DNA from 4 places in the Halopseudomonas oceani genome. Region 1 is predicted to be linked to each of the others. Evidence: predicted binding sites of a transcription regulator. Region 1 holds the regulator's gene; each other region holds the start of a gene.
What was found. Region 1 encodes FliA, which starts transcription of late flagellar genes. Its sites were predicted from a motif close to CTAAAGTTTNNNNNNNNNNNGCCGNTAA; they were not measured.
Positions count from the first base shown of each region.

Region 2: ACKPCU_RS01270 (methyl-accepting chemotaxis protein) is a predicted target of FliA. The motif match lies at 2,179-2,206, and genes of this name have one in related genera.
Region 3: ACKPCU_RS06835 (methyl-accepting chemotaxis protein) is a predicted target of FliA. The motif match lies at 1,699-1,726, and genes of this name have one in related genera.
Region 4: flgM (flagellar biosynthesis anti-sigma factor FlgM) is a predicted target of FliA. The motif match lies at 1,854-1,881, and genes of this name have one in related genera.

Region 1 is NZ_OY781932.1:3,276,135-3,280,322, forward strand. Features, by position in the region: gene ACKPCU_RS15275 (protein phosphatase CheZ) at 1-506, opposite strand, end outside; gene ACKPCU_RS15280 (chemotaxis response regulator CheY) at 528-905, opposite strand; gene ACKPCU_RS15285 (RNA polymerase sigma factor FliA) at 1,129-1,866, opposite strand; gene fleN (flagellar synthesis regulator FleN) at 1,863-2,690, opposite strand; gene flhF (flagellar biosynthesis protein FlhF) at 2,723-4,084, opposite strand; gene flhA (flagellar biosynthesis protein FlhA) at 4,153-4,188, opposite strand, start outside.
Region 2 is NZ_OY781932.1:280,095-284,282, forward strand. Features, by position in the region: gene ACKPCU_RS01255 (PaaI family thioesterase) at 1-254, opposite strand, end outside; gene ACKPCU_RS01260 (hypothetical protein) at 592-1,440, shown strand; gene ACKPCU_RS01265 (pilin) at 1,437-1,919, shown strand; gene ACKPCU_RS01270 (methyl-accepting chemotaxis protein) at 2,310-3,941, shown strand; gene ACKPCU_RS01275 (TonB-dependent receptor) at 3,987-4,188, opposite strand, start outside.
Region 3 is NZ_OY781932.1:1,438,147-1,442,334, reverse strand. Features, by position in the region: gene ACKPCU_RS06845 (sensor domain-containing diguanylate cyclase) at 1-699, shown strand, start outside; gene ACKPCU_RS06840 (DUF808 domain-containing protein) at 702-1,613, opposite strand; gene ACKPCU_RS06835 (methyl-accepting chemotaxis protein) at 1,777-3,093, shown strand; gene ACKPCU_RS06830 (CaiB/BaiF CoA transferase family protein) at 3,159-4,188, shown strand, end outside.
Region 4 is NZ_OY781932.1:1,822,763-1,826,950, forward strand. Features, by position in the region: gene ACKPCU_RS08620 (MFS transporter) at 1-131, shown strand, start outside; gene ACKPCU_RS08625 (flagellar brake protein) at 128-787, opposite strand; gene ACKPCU_RS08630 (flagella synthesis protein FlgN) at 950-1,408, opposite strand; gene flgM (flagellar biosynthesis anti-sigma factor FlgM) at 1,489-1,815, opposite strand; gene flgA (flagellar basal body P-ring formation chaperone FlgA) at 1,957-2,667, opposite strand; gene ACKPCU_RS08645 (chemotaxis protein CheV) at 2,775-3,722, shown strand; gene cheR (protein-glutamate O-methyltransferase CheR) at 3,756-4,188, shown strand, end outside.

The DNA of each region.
Region 1 (4,188 bases):
GACAAATCCTTACTGGTACTTTCGGTGTGCTCAAGGAATTCGCCAACCCGGCGATAGAGATCACGGAATTCATCGGCCGCCATCTCGCGGCGCTGTAGCCGCTGCCAATCTGCCTTCAAGGCACTAGCCTGCTGCCCCAGATCACCGACCTTGGGCGCACTGACCTCAACCAGATCCATCGTGCGGTTGGCTGCCTTGTCGGTCAGCTGAACCACATAGTCGAGCCGGTCGGACGCATCGGAAATTTTGGACGAGTCGGTATCAGCCCCCAGCGCATGGGTGGTATCGATCTGAAAATTGACGATCGCGTTGTGCAGCGCCCGGGTCAGCTGTCCCACTTCGTGGTAGAGGCCGCGGTCACGCGCCTGGTTGATCGCATGAATGACCAGCAACGCTTCACCGAAGTTGCCGCTTTCGAGGTGACCAACCAGCTGGTGCGCATTGTCCTTCAGCGAATGTTCAAATTCCTGAGCAGTCGCCTGGCCGGGATCCTTACTCAAAGCCATAACCTGTACCCCGGTTGATTATTATTTAGCCTGAACTCGCTCAAAGATCTTTTCGATCTTTTCTTTCAATGCCTGCGCAGTGAAAGGCTTAACCACATAACCATTAACGCCTGCCTGCGCGGCTTCAATGATCTGGTCGCGCTTTGCCTCGGCCGTTACCATCAGCACCGGAAGGTGCTTGAGCCGTTCATCGGCACGCACCGCACGCAACAGGTCGATGCCGCTCATGCCGGGCATATTCCAGTCCGTCACCAGGAAATCGAAACTGCCACTCTGCAACATCGGCAGCGCAGTATTGCCGTCGTCGGCTTCGGCTGTGTTGGTAAACCCAAGGTCGCGCAACAGGTTCTTGATGATGCGCCTCATCGTCGAAAAATCATCAACGATGAGAATTTTCATGTTCTTGTCCAAGTCGACCTCCGTACAAACCAGGGAATGTGCAGGCCTGCACCCCAGAAACCCATCGCAAATAACCAAACAAGCCGTAAAAGAAGCTCTGATCAATCGACTGCCATCAGCAGACTGATCGGACGCGCCCTTCGTGTCACCATCCTGGCGACCGACACAACACTGCTAGTACCTGTCGAGCAATCCGAGCATTGTCCGGATGTTGACGACAAAATCAATCATTTCGCCAACTGACCAGCTTCGAACGCAGTCGGGCAGCACACTGACTGTGCAATTGACTGACCCGCGATTCACTGACGCCCAGTACGGCGCCAATTTCCTTGAGGTTAAGCTCCTCGTCGTAATAAAGCGACAGCAACAGCCGCTCACGCTCCGGCAAACTGTCGATAGCCTCAATCAAAGCCGCCCTGAAGCGCTCATCCTGCAGCCCCGAAAAAGGCTCTTCCCCGCCCTGCACATCGGCCGGCGCACCCGACTCCAGCAGGTCATCAAAGCTGAACAACTTGCTGCCGGCGGTGTCGCTGAGAATCGTATAGTACTCCTCGAGACTCATTTCCAACTCGGCAGCAATCTCGTGATCTTTAGCGTCACGCCCAAGTCGCGCCTCCACAGCACGCATCGCATCACTGACCATACGGGTATTGCGGTGAACCGAGCGCGGCGCCCAGTCCCCCTTGCGCACTTCATCAAGCATCGCACCGCGAATGCGAATACCGGCGTAGGTTTCAAAGCTGGCACCCTTGCCGAAATCAAATTTGCGGGAGGCTTCGAGCAGGCCGATCATGCCCGCCTGCATAAGATCTTCAACCTGAACGCTGGATGGCAAGCGCCCCAGCAAGTGATAGGCAATCCGCTTGACCAAAGGAGCATATTGCTCGACGAGACGATCCTGTTCTCCTGCTGAACTCTGTGCTCGTGTATACATGCTCAATCCGCCAGCCTGTGCTGTCATAGACCAGACCCTGTGGGCTGCACCAGACGCTCGACAAAAAACTCAAGGTGTCCGCGCGGGTTAGCCGGCAAAGGCCAGGCATCCACTTTCTGGGCAATCGCGCGAATCGCCAGTGAGGCTTTGCTGCGCGGGAACGCTTCGAATACCGCGCGCTGCTTCTGAACCGATTTGCGCACTGCTTCGTCATAGGGAACCGCACCGACATACTGCAGCGCGACGTCGAGAAAACGGTCTGTCACTTTGGTGAGCTTAGCAAAGACCATGCGACCTTCCTGCGGCGTGCCGACCATATTGGCCAATACGCGGAAACGAGTCATGCCGTAATCACGGTTGAGCAGCTTGATCAATGCATAGGCGTCGGTGATCGAGGTCGGCTCGTCACAGACGACCACCAGCGCTTCCTGGGCGGCGCGCACAAAGCTGACAACTGAATCACCGATACCTGCTGCGGTATCGACGATCAGTACATCGATATTGTCACCGATCTCGCTGAACGCCTGAATTAAACCGGCATGCTGCTGGTGACTGAGGCTGACCATGTTGGCCGCACCTGAAGCGGCAGGCACAATACGGATGCCGCCAGGGCCGGTGACCAGAACGTCGCGCAGGTCGCACTTGCCTTCCAGCACATCAGCCAGCGTGGCCTTGGGCTTGAGACCAAGCAGCACATCGACATTCGCCAAACCAAGGTCAGCGTCAAGCAGAACGACGCGTCGCCCCATTTCCGCCAGAGCAAGGCTGAGGTTCACCGACACGTTGGTCTTGCCGATGCCACCCTTACCACCGGTGACTGCGATTACCTGAACCGGATGTTTGCTGCCCATCTGCGCTGATTACCTTAATTCTGTGAAATTGCTTAACTTGCCCGCTGGGTATGCATCATACCGGCAAAAACGTCGGCCATGGTCTGATCTGCCGGAGCATCGTTGCCAGCCATGCTGACGGCACGACTGACCAGTTGGTGCCCAACAGCACGGCTGATATCGTCCGGTATGCGCTGGCCATCTGCCAGATAGGCTACCGGCAAACCCTGCTCCATCGCCAGCCCCAGCGACTCACCAAGCGTAGCTGCTTCATCAATTTTGGTGAGAATGCAGCCGGACAGCCCGCAAGCCTTGTAGGTGTGATAGGCAGCCTTCATTACCCGATGCTGACTGGTTGCGGCCAACACCAGCAGGTTGCGTACACGGTGGCCTTGACGAGCCAGCGTATCAAGCTGCCCGCGCAGATAGGGATCATTGGCCTGCAGGCCAGCGGTGTCGATCAGCACCAGTCGCTTGCCGGCAAAATCGGCCAGCACATCGTTGAGATCCTGCTTTTCGTCAACTACCTTGACCGGCACGTTGAGAATTCGCCCCAGGGTGCGGAGCTGCTCATGGGCACCGATACGGTAGGTGTCCATGGTCACCAGAGCAACGTGCTGGCTGCCGTGCTTAAGCACGTAGCGGGCAGCCAGCTTGCCGAGGGTCGTGGTCTTGCCAGCCCCGGTAGGGCCGACCAGCGCGATCACGCCGCCGGCATCGAGCGGCTCTTCGCGCAGCACCGGTACGCGGTGGGCCAGATAGGCCAGCAGCATACGCCAGGCCTGACGCGGCTCGGTCACGTCAGAAACCTGACGCAGCAAATCCTGACTGACCTCAGCTGGCAACCCCATCTGGGTCAGCCGTCGCCACAGGCCAGCCTGCTTCGGCTTATGCTGATTGAGCTGTCCCCAGGCCATCCCCCCCAGCTGCGACTCAAGCATCTCTCGCAGACCCGCAAGCTCGGCGCGCATCGCACTCAGGCCAGCGTCATCGCCAGACTGAGCCGGCGCCGCTTCAGCCGCTGCAGGCCGCGCGCTGGTTGCAGCCGGCTCAACCGGTTCCTGAATCAGACGATCCAGCAGGTCGCGGGCTTCTACCGACCCCTGACGCGCCGCGTGGCGCATGCTGTCACCAAACAGCTGGCGATTGACCAACGGCTGGTCGTGGGAAGCCATCTCGCCCACCTCCAGCTCGGCGCGGGCGGCAACAATGCGCTCCTGGGTCTTCTTCAATTCGGTATCCAGACCCGGTGTCGGCGTGGTCAGACGGGGCGCCTCGTAGTCCAGCGCAGCGGTCAGCTCGACGCCACCGGCAACCCGGCGATTGGCGATGATCGACGCATCAGCGCCCAGCTCATCGCGAACCAGCTTCATCGCCTGGCGCATGTCTGCGGCAAAGAAACGTTTGACTTTCATGGCTGACCTCGTCGCTTTTCTGGCACCGCCCGCTGGCGGCTGCTGTCATTCATTCAGAGTGCTGCAGTTCAGTTCTGGCCAACCGTCGCAATGATGGTGACCTG
Region 2 (4,188 bases), 1.1 Mb from region 1:
AATGTCGGTGCAAATTCGCCCTCTGCCAGCTGAGAGGCAAGCGCAGGCCCCATGGTGTCGTCGAGCATGGCTGACAGAAACCCACCTTGGATATTGCCCGCAGGATTGGTGAATTCCGGCTTCCCATCAAACTCGGCCTCGAGAACACCTCGCTCAGAATCAACATGCAAGATTGTCATGCCGAGAGTCTGGGCGGCGGCTGGTTGCGGCAGATTGCCTTCCTGTATCTGCCAGAAAAATGCGTTTGGGTCCATGAACGTTCCTTGTCTTCAACGGAAACACAAACTGTTGTTTACGTAGACTGCGCCTCCCAGTCAAATGTCTGAAGTTGCTGCTTATCAGCCCAAAACATCGGCGCGGGGACCCAGCGCCCAGTGCCGGCGGCTCTCAACCGCTGCCCCAAGCCAACCAGCAAGCCAGTACGATGCGGTCAGAGCACACTGCGCAGCGATGAACTCTGGTGACCCGCTTCCCCTTCTGAAACACGTCGCGGTTGCGCTGCTTGAGCCGCTTTCAGGAGTGTGCGATTGTGGCGCCCGAGGCCTGTCAGCAAACGGGCCGAACAGCGTCAACAGGGAGCGTACGCAGAGCATGACGTGGGATAGATTTGGCTACATTTGCCGCAAGGCAAGTAGCGAGAGTACGGGCGCTGACACCGTGGCAGCGCGGCTAGGCAAGATCTGCGACGAAGACGCCTGCTCGCTCTACGGCCACAGACTGGTGGCAAACACCTGGCCCGCTCAGTTGCTGACCCAGCTAGCCAACATGCGCGATCCTGAACGCGCAGAGCGTGCCCTCGCTATCTACCAGCGACTCAATCTGGGCAGGCCGCTGGACACCCCTATCAAATTCAAGCGCGCACTGGCGTACCTGAGCTACGTCACTCTGGTGTTCTACGCGGTCACCGCCATTTATCAGTTGAAGGTCACTCCCGCCTTCAGCAGTGTCTTCGACAACCTCGGGGTAACACCACCCACCTATCTCGCGTTGTACCAAGCCTATTGGGGCGTATTCGTGCTCGCCATCTCGGTGCTGATCCTGCTGGCGCTGCTGAGCGCATTGCAAATGCGCCGGCTCTTTCAGTTCGAGGTGAATGCCCAGAACCGGCTGCTCTGCCGCCTGCTGGTAATACCCGCTTGCCGGCGCGCCTATGCTCGCACCGTTGAAGCCCTGCAATATCCAACCCTCGACGAGCCAGCACAACCGGGCGAACAAGCGAGCTTGATACAGCAACATCTGCGGCAGGTTGAAGACAGCAGCATGGACCTGGCTATCGAGATTCAAACGCTCGCAGAAGTACAGATGCAGGCTTTTTTGCAGGCCTGCGAAAAACAGCTCAAGGGCCTCACGACACTGATCGCCGTGGTCGTCATCGTCGCGGTAATGATGTTCCTGTCCAGTGCCTATTCACCGATCTTCAGCCTGGGAGAAGCAATATGAACAGCAACCGCGGTTTCACCCTGATCGAGCTGATGGTGGTGTGCGCAATCATCGGCATTCTGGCATCCATCGCCCTGCCGTCCTACCAGACCTACATCCAGCGCAGTGAGATTACCGAAGCGCTGAGTATGGCCGGATCGCTGAAGAGCAGGGTAAACAACTACTACGAAGAGCGGCTGGCCTTCCCTGTCGACAATGCTGCCGCCGGCATGCCCGCGCCTCAGCAGTTGATCGGCAACCGGATAACCGGCGTGGTCGTCGAGTCAGGCGCTATCCATGTGACCCTTGGCAACAAGGCATCGCAGCCGCTGCAAGGCAAGACGCTGAGCTTTCGTCCGGCCGTGGTAACCGGCAGCCCGGAGAGCCCGATTGCCTGGCTATGCGGCTATGATGAACCGGTCACCGGCATGGAAACTCGCGGCATCAACAAGACCGACCTGCCCCGTGAGTTTCTGCCCGCCGCCTGCCGTGGCAGCTAGAACGCCGAGCCGGGAACGCCTGCAAACCTCGCTGCAATCGCGAGGATTACCCGCCCCACCCTTGCTGTGCTTTCCCGGATATTTGCTAGGCTCTGAATAAGGTAAGGCGGATCTGCTGCTCGCCGCAGTGGGATCGACAACACCTGCGTCCAAGCAACATGAGCCTTGGTAAAACCGCTGTTGCCGAGACGAAGCCCGGCACGGAAACGGGCGCAACATGTATCTGCAACGAAACCCAAACATATCTCTGATTTTTTCTATCAAGAGATAGGCGTAGTCGCCGATAATCCGGTGGGCTCAGCCAAGCGCATCACCTGAATGGTGCAAACCTGAAGCCAGACCTCTCTATTTCTTGTCCGCCGCATGAGAATTGCGGCTTCTGGAGCCTTAATGTCCATTAGAAACCTCAAAATAGGTATTCGAGCCGGCCTCTGCTTTGCAGCCATGACCGTGCTGATCATTGCGCTTGGCGTGATCACGGTCCTGCAAATGCAGCGCATGAATGATCTGTCCGACGAGATCGACCAAAACTGGTTGCCCGCGATTGTGTCCGTTAATGATATGGGGATCTCGATTTCGCAGATACGGGCCTTGACGTTGCGCATGCTGACGCAGACTGATGCCAACGACATTAGGGAGACACGCGAACGCCTCAAGGACGCAGTCGAGACGATGGCTACCGCCAAGCGGCGTTACGAGGCACTGATCTCATCCGAGCGCGAGCGCGACGCCTATGAGACGTTCAGCACGGCACTGGACGCCTACCTGACTCACCAGAGACAGGTCGTAGAGCTGGTCAGCCAGGGCAAAAACGTGCAAGCGGACGAATTGGTCAATCGCTACCTGAACGACGACGCCGATAATATGGTCCAGAAGCTGACCTCCCTTACCGATATCAACGAGAAGGGGGCAACGGCAGCCACCGCCAGCAGCTCGAGCGTTTTCCGCGAAAGCCTTACGGTAGTTCTATGTATGGCCGCAGCCAGTCTGGTGCTTACGATTATCATGGCGATCCTGCTGACCCGCAGCATTGTTACACCGCTTAGTAAGGCGGTGCGGCTGGCCAATGTCATCGCCTCTGGCGACCTCACTCAACAGATGCAGGATCAGGGCAAGGATGAACCGGCGGAACTGCTGGCGGCCCTGAACACCATGCAGCAGAACCTTGCAGAGACCATCCACGGGATCAACACTTCCTCTACCCAACTGGCGTCGGCCGCAGAAGAGCTGAATGCGGTTACCGAAGATGCCAATCGCGGCATCCGCCAACAGAATCAGGAAATGGAGCAGGCCGCCACGGCAGTGAACGAAATGACCACGGCCGTTGAAGAAGTTGCGACCAACGCTGTCAGCACCTCGGAGGCATCGAAAGAAACCAACGAGCGCGCACAAAACGGTCAGCATCAGGTTCAGCAAACCGTCAGCTCGATCAATTCACTGACCAGCAATATCACTGAAACCGCCAGCAGCGTGGAAGACCTGGCACAGGACGTCCGCAACATCGCCCAGGTGCTCGAGGTCATTCGCAGCGTGGCCGAACAGACCAACCTGCTGGCGCTGAACGCCGCGATTGAAGCAGCGCGAGCCGGCGAACAGGGCCGCGGCTTTGCCGTTGTGGCCGACGAAGTACGCGCCTTGGCGCACCGCACTCAGCAGTCAACCGAAGAAATCGAGCGGATGATCGACACCGTGCAGAAAGGGGCCAGCAGCGCCGTTACTGCGATGCAAAGCAGCATGGGGCTGGCGACCTCGACCCTGAGCATGGCACAACAGGCTGGCGAGGCACTGGAGGATATTACCCGCGCCATTGGTTCGATCAACGAACGCAATCTGGTGATTGCCAGCGCATCCGAGGAACAGGCCCAGGTCGCCCGCGAGGTCGACCGCAACCTGGTCAACATCCGCGACCTGTCCATGCAGACTGCAGCTGGTGCCCAGCAGACCAACGCTGCCAGTCAGGAGCTATCTCGCCTGGCAGTCGACCTGAACTCACTGGTAACCCGCTTCCGGCTTACCTCTTGAGGGCGGGCCGCTGCAGCAGTCATGTCGGCTGCTGCAGCGGTCAAATCAGAACGCGTAGCTGACGCTGAACTTGGCGTTACGCCCCTGCGAGTAGGCATTGTCACCGGACATCGCCGGACGATAGAAGCGGTTGAAGATGTTATCGACCGTCAGCTTGACGCTGAGGTCGGCCAATTGACCACTGCGCGGCGACCAGTCGGCGAACACCCGATGCACGTCATAACTGCCATTGGCGTAGCTATCCCAG
Region 3 (4,188 bases), 1.8 Mb from region 1:
CACGACGAGGAATACCGCGTCATCTGGCCCGACGGCAGCGTGCACTGGGTGCGGGAGACCGGTAACGTGGTGAAAAACGAACAGGGTCAGCCGGTCAAGATGATGGGCGTCGTTCGGGATATCACCGAAGAAAAACATTCGACTCGGGAGCTGGAGCAACGCGCTCACCAAGACCCGCTGACCGGCCTACCCAACCGCCTGATGCTTGAGCAGCGGCTGGAGGCCTCTCTGGGACTGGCCAGAACGCAGCAAACGCGGCTGGCACTGGTATTTATCGACCTTAATAACTTCAAGGCGATTAACGACCAACACGGTCATGCAACGGGTGACGAAGTACTGCTGGAGGTTGCCAAACGTCTGCGCAGCGCCGTTCGCAGCTCGGACATGGTTGCCAGGCTGGGAGGCGATGAATTCGTGGTACTGCTGGAGGGACTATCGCGCCACACCAAGGTCAGCGACGAAGCGCATCAGATCTGCGAAAAGCTGTTTGCCAGCCTCACGCCAGCCATGACACTGCAGGGGCGCGACTACCGGGTCGGCAGCAGCCTCGGTATCGCCATGTTCCCAGACCACGCCGCCACCATGGACAAGCTGATCCATGCGGCCGACCTGGCCATGTATGCGGCAAAACGCAGCGGCAACAACCAATATCGACTGGGTGAAGACCTGACTACCCACGCCCACCTGCTGCAAAGCTGATCTCAGCCGCGCAACCGTCCAATCAGGGTGAACGCACCCACCAGCACTGCGCCAACAACGATCCCAAACCCGGCGTTGAGCAGCGTCGGCATTATCCCGTCCAGCAGCATTCCCAGATACGGCAGTTCACCCAACCGTTCCGCGCTGCTCTCGATCCAGTGATGGACCACCGATAAGCCGTGCGCCAGGATGCCGCCGCCAACCATGAACATCGCTGCCGTTCCAACCACAGACAGCGTCTTCATCAGCCAAGGTGCAGCCCTGAGGATGCCCTGCCCCAGCCGTTGCAGCAGTGGGCTATCCTTGCGCGTCAGAGCAAGGCCACCGTCATCCAGTTTGACGATGCCGGCAACCAGACCATAAACACCGATGGTTATGACAATCGCAATCCCCGACAGCACCACCAACTGACGGATCAGATCGGCTTCCGCCACCGTACCCAGAGTAATCGCAATAATCTCGGCCGACAGGACAAAATCCGTTCTGATTGCCCCCGCAATTTTGGCCTTCTCAAACGCAACCACATCCACGCTCTCATCCTGCAGGACTTCAAGCGATTGCTTGTGCTCTGCCGCTGTGTCGTGAAGAAAACGATGCGCCAGCTTTTCTGCGCCCTCATAACAGAGGAAGGCACCGCCCAGCATCAGCAACGGCGTAATAGCCCAGGGTGCGACCGCGCTGATCAGCAGCGCAGCCGGGACCAAAATGAGTTTGTTGCGAAACGATCCCTTGGCCACCGCCCACACCACCGGCAGCTCCCGCTCAGCCCGAACACCGGTAACCTGTTGGGCGTTAAGCGCCAGATCATCACCCAAAACACCGGCCGTCTTCTTGGCCGCAACCTTGCCCATAACCGAAACATCATCCAGCACCGACGCAATATCGTCGAGCAATACAAGCAAACTGGTAGCCAAGTCATCCTCCTGATCAATCCCGTATCGTACGCCGATCATAGACCCTGTCGGCGAAAAAAAATCTGACCCAATGCGGCCCTGCCGACTCAAGTCCAGAGCCCGTAGGCCGATGCAGCTATATCCTGCATTCATCTGCCCCTATCCGCGCTACCAAGAGGTTGTCATGTTCGGAGCACGCCTTAAAGCAGAGCTTCAGCACAGTCAGCAACTGCTCGCAACCCAATCGCACATCCTCAATGCAATCCGCAAGAACATCGCCTGGATCGAATTCACCCCAGAGGGCGAGATTCTCGATGCCAACACCGCGTTCCTGAACGTTGTCGGCTATCAGCTTGAGGACGTTCGTGGCCGCAGGCACAGCCTGTTCTGCGCACCGGAACTGGTCAACAGTAACGAATATCGCCGCTTCTGGCAGCGTCTGGCCAGCGGCGAGAGCTTCAGTGACCGCTTCAGCCGTATCGCCAAGGGCGGCGATACGGTTTGGCTGGAGGCGAGCTATATCCCCGTCATCGACGCCGCAGGCCAGGTATCAAAAGTCGTGAAACTGGCGTTCGACATTACCCGGGAAGTACAAGCCGAACAGCAACATCAAAGTCTGTTGAATGCCATCAACCGGTCAATGGCGGTGATCGAATTCACCCAGGACGGCGAAATCGTCACCGCCAACGATAACTTCCTGCAGGCCATGGGGTACCGCCTGGATGAAATCAAAGGCAAGCACCACCGGATGTTCTGCAGCCCGGAAGTCGCCAGCAGCCAACAGTACGAGCAGGCCTGGCAACGACTGAATCGAGGCGAGTTTCTCTCGGACATTTTCCAGCGCGTCACCCGCAGCGGCCACACCATCTGGCTGCGTGCAACCTACAATCCGCTCTACGACGCCAACGGCAAGCTGTATGGCTTCGTCAAGTTTGCCAGTGACATCACCGCCCAAGTCGAGCGGCGCAACGCCGAATCTGCCGCAGCCCAGCTCGCCTTCGAGATCGCCGCAGAAACAGATGAAAGCGCCCGCACCGGCGCCGCGACAGTAGAGGAAGCGGTTGACGTAGTCCGCTCCATTGCCGACGAACTGGACAGTGTCTCCGGGCACATCAACGCACTGAACAGCCAGTCAGAGCAGATCAACAGCATCGTGCAGGTGATCCGCGGCATCGCTGATCAGACCAACCTGCTGGCCCTAAACGCTGCCATCGAAGCGGCCCGCGCCGGCGAGCAGGGTCGCGGCTTCGCCGTGGTCGCCGACGAAGTGCGCAACCTGGCTGCCCGCACGGCTCAGGCGACACTGGAGATCAACGAGGTGGTGCAACAGAATATGGAACTGGCACACAGCGCGGTCGATGGCATGGCCGGCAGCCGCAGCAAATCGGAACAGGGCGTGGTGCTGGCCAACCGAGCCGGTGAGGTGATGCTGGAGATCCGCGACGAGGCGCAGCGGGTGGTCGATGCCATCGGCCAATTCGCCGAAGCCATCAAGGACTGAGCAGCGTTCCGCGGCCGCCGCCTTTGTCCTACACTGGCGGCCCAACCACCGCACCCGGAGCCCGCATGAATGCTGCCAAACCCCTCGCCGGCCTCAAGGTCATCGAACTCGGTACACTGATCGCCGGCCCCTTTGCCGCGCGCATCTGTGCCGAGTTCGGCGCCGAGGTCATCAAGGTCGAGTCGCCCAACGGCGGTGATCCGCTGCGCAAGTGGCGCAAGCTCTACGAGGGCACCTCGCTGTGGTGGTTTGTGCAGGCCCGCAACAAGCAGTCGCTGACCCTCAACCTGAAAGATCCCGAGGCCCTCGATGTACTCAAGCAACTGCTCGGCGATGCCGACATCCTGATCGAGAACTTTCGGCCCGGCACACTGGAAAAGCTCGGGCTGGACTGGGATACCTTGCACGCACTCAATCCGGGGCTGGTCATGGTGCGGCTATCCGGTTTTGGTCAGACCGGCCCTCAGAAAGACCAACCGGGCTTCGGAGCGGTGGGCGAGTCCATGGGCGGGCTGCGCTACATCACCGGTTTCGAGGACCGCCCGCCGGTACGTACCGGCATTTCCATCGGCGATTCCATCGCCGCGCTCTGGGGCGTGATTGGCGCACTGATGGCGCTGCGGCACCGGGAGGTCAATCAGGGCAAGGGTCAGATCGTCGACGTCGCGCTGTACGAAGCCGTCTTCGCGATGATGGAAAGCATGGTGCCCGAGTTCGACGTGATGGGCTTTGTGCGCGAGCGCACCGGCAACATCATGCCCGGTATCACCCCCTCCTCCATCCACACCTGCAGCGACGGCAAGGCAGTGCAGATCGGCGCCAACGGCGATGCCATCTTCCAGCGTTTCATGCGCGCCATTGGCCGTGACGACCTGGCCGACGACCCGACCCTGGCCGACAATGCCGGCCGTGACGCCAGACGCGACGAGCTGTACGCGCTGATTGACCGCTGGGCCGCCAGCCTGCCGCAGGAGCAGGTATTGCAGATGCTGGAGCAGGCCGAAGTCCCCGCCAGTAAAATCTATTCAGCCGCCGACATGTTCACCGACCCGCAATACCTGGCCCGCGAAATGTTCCTCAACGCCACCCTGCCCG
Region 4 (4,188 bases), 1.5 Mb from region 1:
CCGCGGCGATTGACCCGCGGGTAGAGGAGAGCGCCGTGATTGAGCAGATGCAGGATGAGCTACCGCCGGAAGAGCAGCCTGCTGAGGATGGATATGCGGATGCGGATCAGGAAGAGCATAGACCGGGTTAGAACAGGTCTTCCTTCTCGAGTCGGCGTGCTTCGCGCTGCAGCTGGTTGACGAAACGGTCGATGCTCCGCTGCGCTTGTGCTGATTGAAGCTTGAACATCAGGCCAAGGTGGGTTTCGTTGGCGTCCTCACGAAAGACCACGTGGCGCACCTCTACGTTGACCTCGACACGTCCCATATCGGGTAGGTGCAGCACGCTGTTTGGGTACTCTTCTCCTGGCTTCAGCGACTTGCTCTGGTCGCCCTCCAGGCGCACCTTGCAGCCGGTTGCGGACAGATCCATCAGGTAGCAGGTAAAGCGCCGGTCCCGTTCTGGGTGGACCATTTCCACTGCAATGTCAGCGGTGCGGCGCACGCTGGCTCGAAAGGCGCCGCGTTTCTGATGATAAATCAACTCTGCTGGCAGTGGGATGGCGTATGCAGGAGCGTCATCCAGCATGACCTGGCTCGCCCCGGGACAGTTCCAGCGCATGTGAATGCCTTCATGCCAGGCGTCTATTCGGAACGACTCGCCCTGATTGGCGTAGCGGTCGCCTTCGCGGGGTATCAGTTCGTCAATCCAGATAGCGCCCTTGTCGGAATCCAGATTGACAATGAAACTTTGAAATTTCTGTGAGCGGTCGGTAAACGTAACAGTCAGAGTGTCACGTGCCTGCATCAGAGTCCGTAACAGGGACAGGATTTCGACCGGGGCGCGTACTTCTCTGGGTGGCTGGGGACCAGTTTCTTGTGAGAATAGGTTGGACACGTCAGCTTCTCGTTATAGTTCGTAATAGCAGGCGTAACTATACCGCGACGTTGGTCGCAATGATATTTGTGATCAGGCTTTGCTGAGGTCGCGAGTGATGCCGGATCGGCTTCGATTGCCAAGCTGGTCGTAGATGCCGCTGCTGGGTTCGCCCTGATTGCGCAGCAGGTCGAGTATCGTGCGGGTGCTGTGCTGGCTGTGGTGGACCAGGCGGGCGTTGTGCTCGTTGGCTTGTTTGCATTCTGCCAGGGCGGCAAGAAATTGCTGATACTGGTGCTCTAGGGTGGCGTCGCCACTCTGGGCGATATGCTCGCCCAACCCCTCTGGGGAGATCTGGTTGGCTTGGCAGTAGCGCTGGATTTGCTGGTCGTGAGTTATCAGAGCATCGGTAAGGGGGCGCTTTTGTTCCAAAAGCTGCTCCAGTGCTTCCACGTCCTGTTTTGCCAGTGCGTCGCGTTCCTGATCCAGCAGGTTCAGATACTGCCGGCAGTCGTGTTCAGCCGATTGGAAGCGTTCTTGCAAAGCGTGCATGGCGTGTCTCCTGACTGTAGCTGTCCCGGGCGGGGAGTAGTCAAAGAGTACAGCCAGCGATCATTTCTGACTACTGGCTGTCAGCTTTCGAAGCTCAGAAGCTTATCGGCAATGCGGCTGCTGTCTGACTTGTAGCTGCCATCGGCGATAGACTGCTTGATCTGGTTGACGCGTTCGCTGTCTACCTCGGGCAGATCGCGCAGCTTTTCTTCGATTGCTTGCAGTTGCTGAGCTTGTGCGCTGAGGTTTACCGATGAAGTGCTTTCGGTCTGTTTGGTCTGTGCTGCGTCAGCCTGCGGGGCTGAAGTGCCAACCGAGCCGGCTTCGCGCTTGCCAGCGGTGCCAGTAGTCTGGCTGCTGCGACCGGCACCGTTCGGGCCGTTGGGCGAGTTGAAGTCGATGACCATGATGAATTCCTCAAACTGTAAAATCTTCTCTAGCTGCTTTAACGGCAGCTGGAAGGAAAACTTTAGGAAAAAATAGTGTGAAGATCGTCACGGGGTGAATGGCTGCGTTTAGCAACGGGTAAAGCACTCCTGAGTGCATCATCACATTCCAACTTCGACCTGTCCAGGGCCGGTGACTCTGGCCCGGACTACCCTGTTGGAGCGGGTATTGCGGACCCGGATTTGCGCGCCAAGTGTACCATCTTCCAGGGCTTCGCCCGGCATGCGGACGTCGACGCTGGCGTTGCCGGCGCTGATCACAACCTTGTCGCCGCGCTGGACCAACCGGTTCCGTTCCAGCTGTGTATGCCCCAGCACGGTGTCTGCGTTGACGTTTCGCTTCAGCTGCATGCCGATGGCCTGGGCCGGGTCCAGCAGGTAGTTGTTGCCCAGCAGGCCAGTGTCACGTTCAGCCAGGCGGACGTCCTGGGCGCTGACTACGTCGCGTCGTTGCAGCGGCCGGGAACTCACCACCACGTGCTGATAGAGGCTGACCTGTGCCGGCACAAAGAGTCTCCAAGGGGACGGGCCGTTGCAGGTGACGCGCACGGTTACCCGGCCGATGGGGACGTCGGGGCTCTCGAGCTGGGCGGAGAGGGCGTCCTCGGCACAGAGCGGCAGGCGCAGGCGTGCATCAAGCCGGCTGAGCCGAATTTCGTGGCGAGGTTCGCCGCCCAGCGAGCGTGCATATTCGCTTACTTCCCGCTCAAGATATTGGTTGGTGACGCCGATAAGCTGATCAATGAGCGGGTTGGCGTGTGTGCTGGCGGAAAAAAATATCGCCAATACCGCGCACCCGGTGATAAAACGCATACAATTACCTACAAACAGTTGGGTGATGTCCGTCAGTTTACTGCCGTCTGATGATGGACTAGCACGAAACATGCCGTTTCACCCGATTCAAACAAGAGGAGCAGTCCATGGCTGGTGTGATGGATTCAGTCAACCAACGAACCCAGTTGGTAGGCCAGAACCGACTCGAACTGCTGCTGTTCAGGCTGGCCGGTAATCAGTTGTACGGCATCAACGTATTCAAGGTGAAGGAAGTGCTGCAATGCCCGCGCCTGACTGCGATGCCGAAGCTGCATCCGGTGGTCAGAGGTGTAGCGCACATTCGCGGCGGCACCCTGCCGATTCTGGATTTGAATCGTGCAACCGGCGGGCCTGGTCTGGATGATCTGGAAACGGCTTTCGTGATCATCACCGAATACAACTATAAGGTTCAGGGTTTTCTGGTGCGGTCGGTCGAGCGCATCGTCAACATGAACTGGTCCGAGATCCACCCGCCGCCAAAGGGCACGGGGCGTGAGCATTATCTGACAGCGGTCACTCGCGTCGATAATCAGATGGTCGAAATTATTGACGTGGAAAAGGTGCTGGCAGAGGTCGTTCCGACCAACGAGAAGATTTCCGATGGCGTTATTGATGCAGAATCCCAGGCGGATGCAGTAGCCCGGACGGTTCTGATCGTTGACGACTCATCGATTGCCCGCAAGCAGGTGGCGCGTTGCCTGCAGGAAATCGGTGTCGAGATCGTGGCACTGAACGACGGGCGTCAGGCACTGGACTGGCTGAGGGCTCGGGCCGATCAAGGTGAAGATGTCAGTAAGTCGCTGCTGATGATGATCTCGGATATCGAGATGCCGGAAATGGATGGGTACACTCTGACCGCCGAAGTGCGCAACGATTCGCGCATGAATAAACTGCACATCATGTTGCATACCTCGCTCTCCGGGGTGTTTAACCAAGCGATGGTCAAGAAGGTCGGCGCGGATGATTTTCTGGCCAAGTTCAAGCCGGATGATCTGGCTCAACGGGTAATAGAGCGATTGCGTTCTTTGCGCGGCGACGTAGATGACCAGGCCTAGCACTATGGGTTTAATTGATACAAGGCAGGCTTCGTGACTTTGGCGAATCAGGATTTTCAGCTGTTCAGAGACTTTCTGGAAAAGGCCTGCGGCATTGTGTTGGGGGACAACAAGCAGTATCTGGTGTCCAGCCGACTCAACCGCCTGCTTGAGCAGGAGGGTATTGCCAGTCTCGGCGAGCTGGTTAAGCGGATTCAGGCGCAGCCCCGTGGTGGTCTGCGTGAGTCTGTGATTGACGCGATGACGACCAACGAAACGCTCTGGTTTCGGGATGTCTACCCGTTCGAGGTGCTGAAAACGCGGTTGATCCCGGAGTTCATCAAGAGCGCGCCAGGACAGCGTCTGCGAATCTGGTCGGCTGCCTGTTCATCAGGTCAGGAACCGTACTCCCTGAGTATGGCGATTGATGAGTTTGAACGCAGCAACCTGGGGCAGTTGCGTGGCGGTGCCCAGATTGTCGCAACTG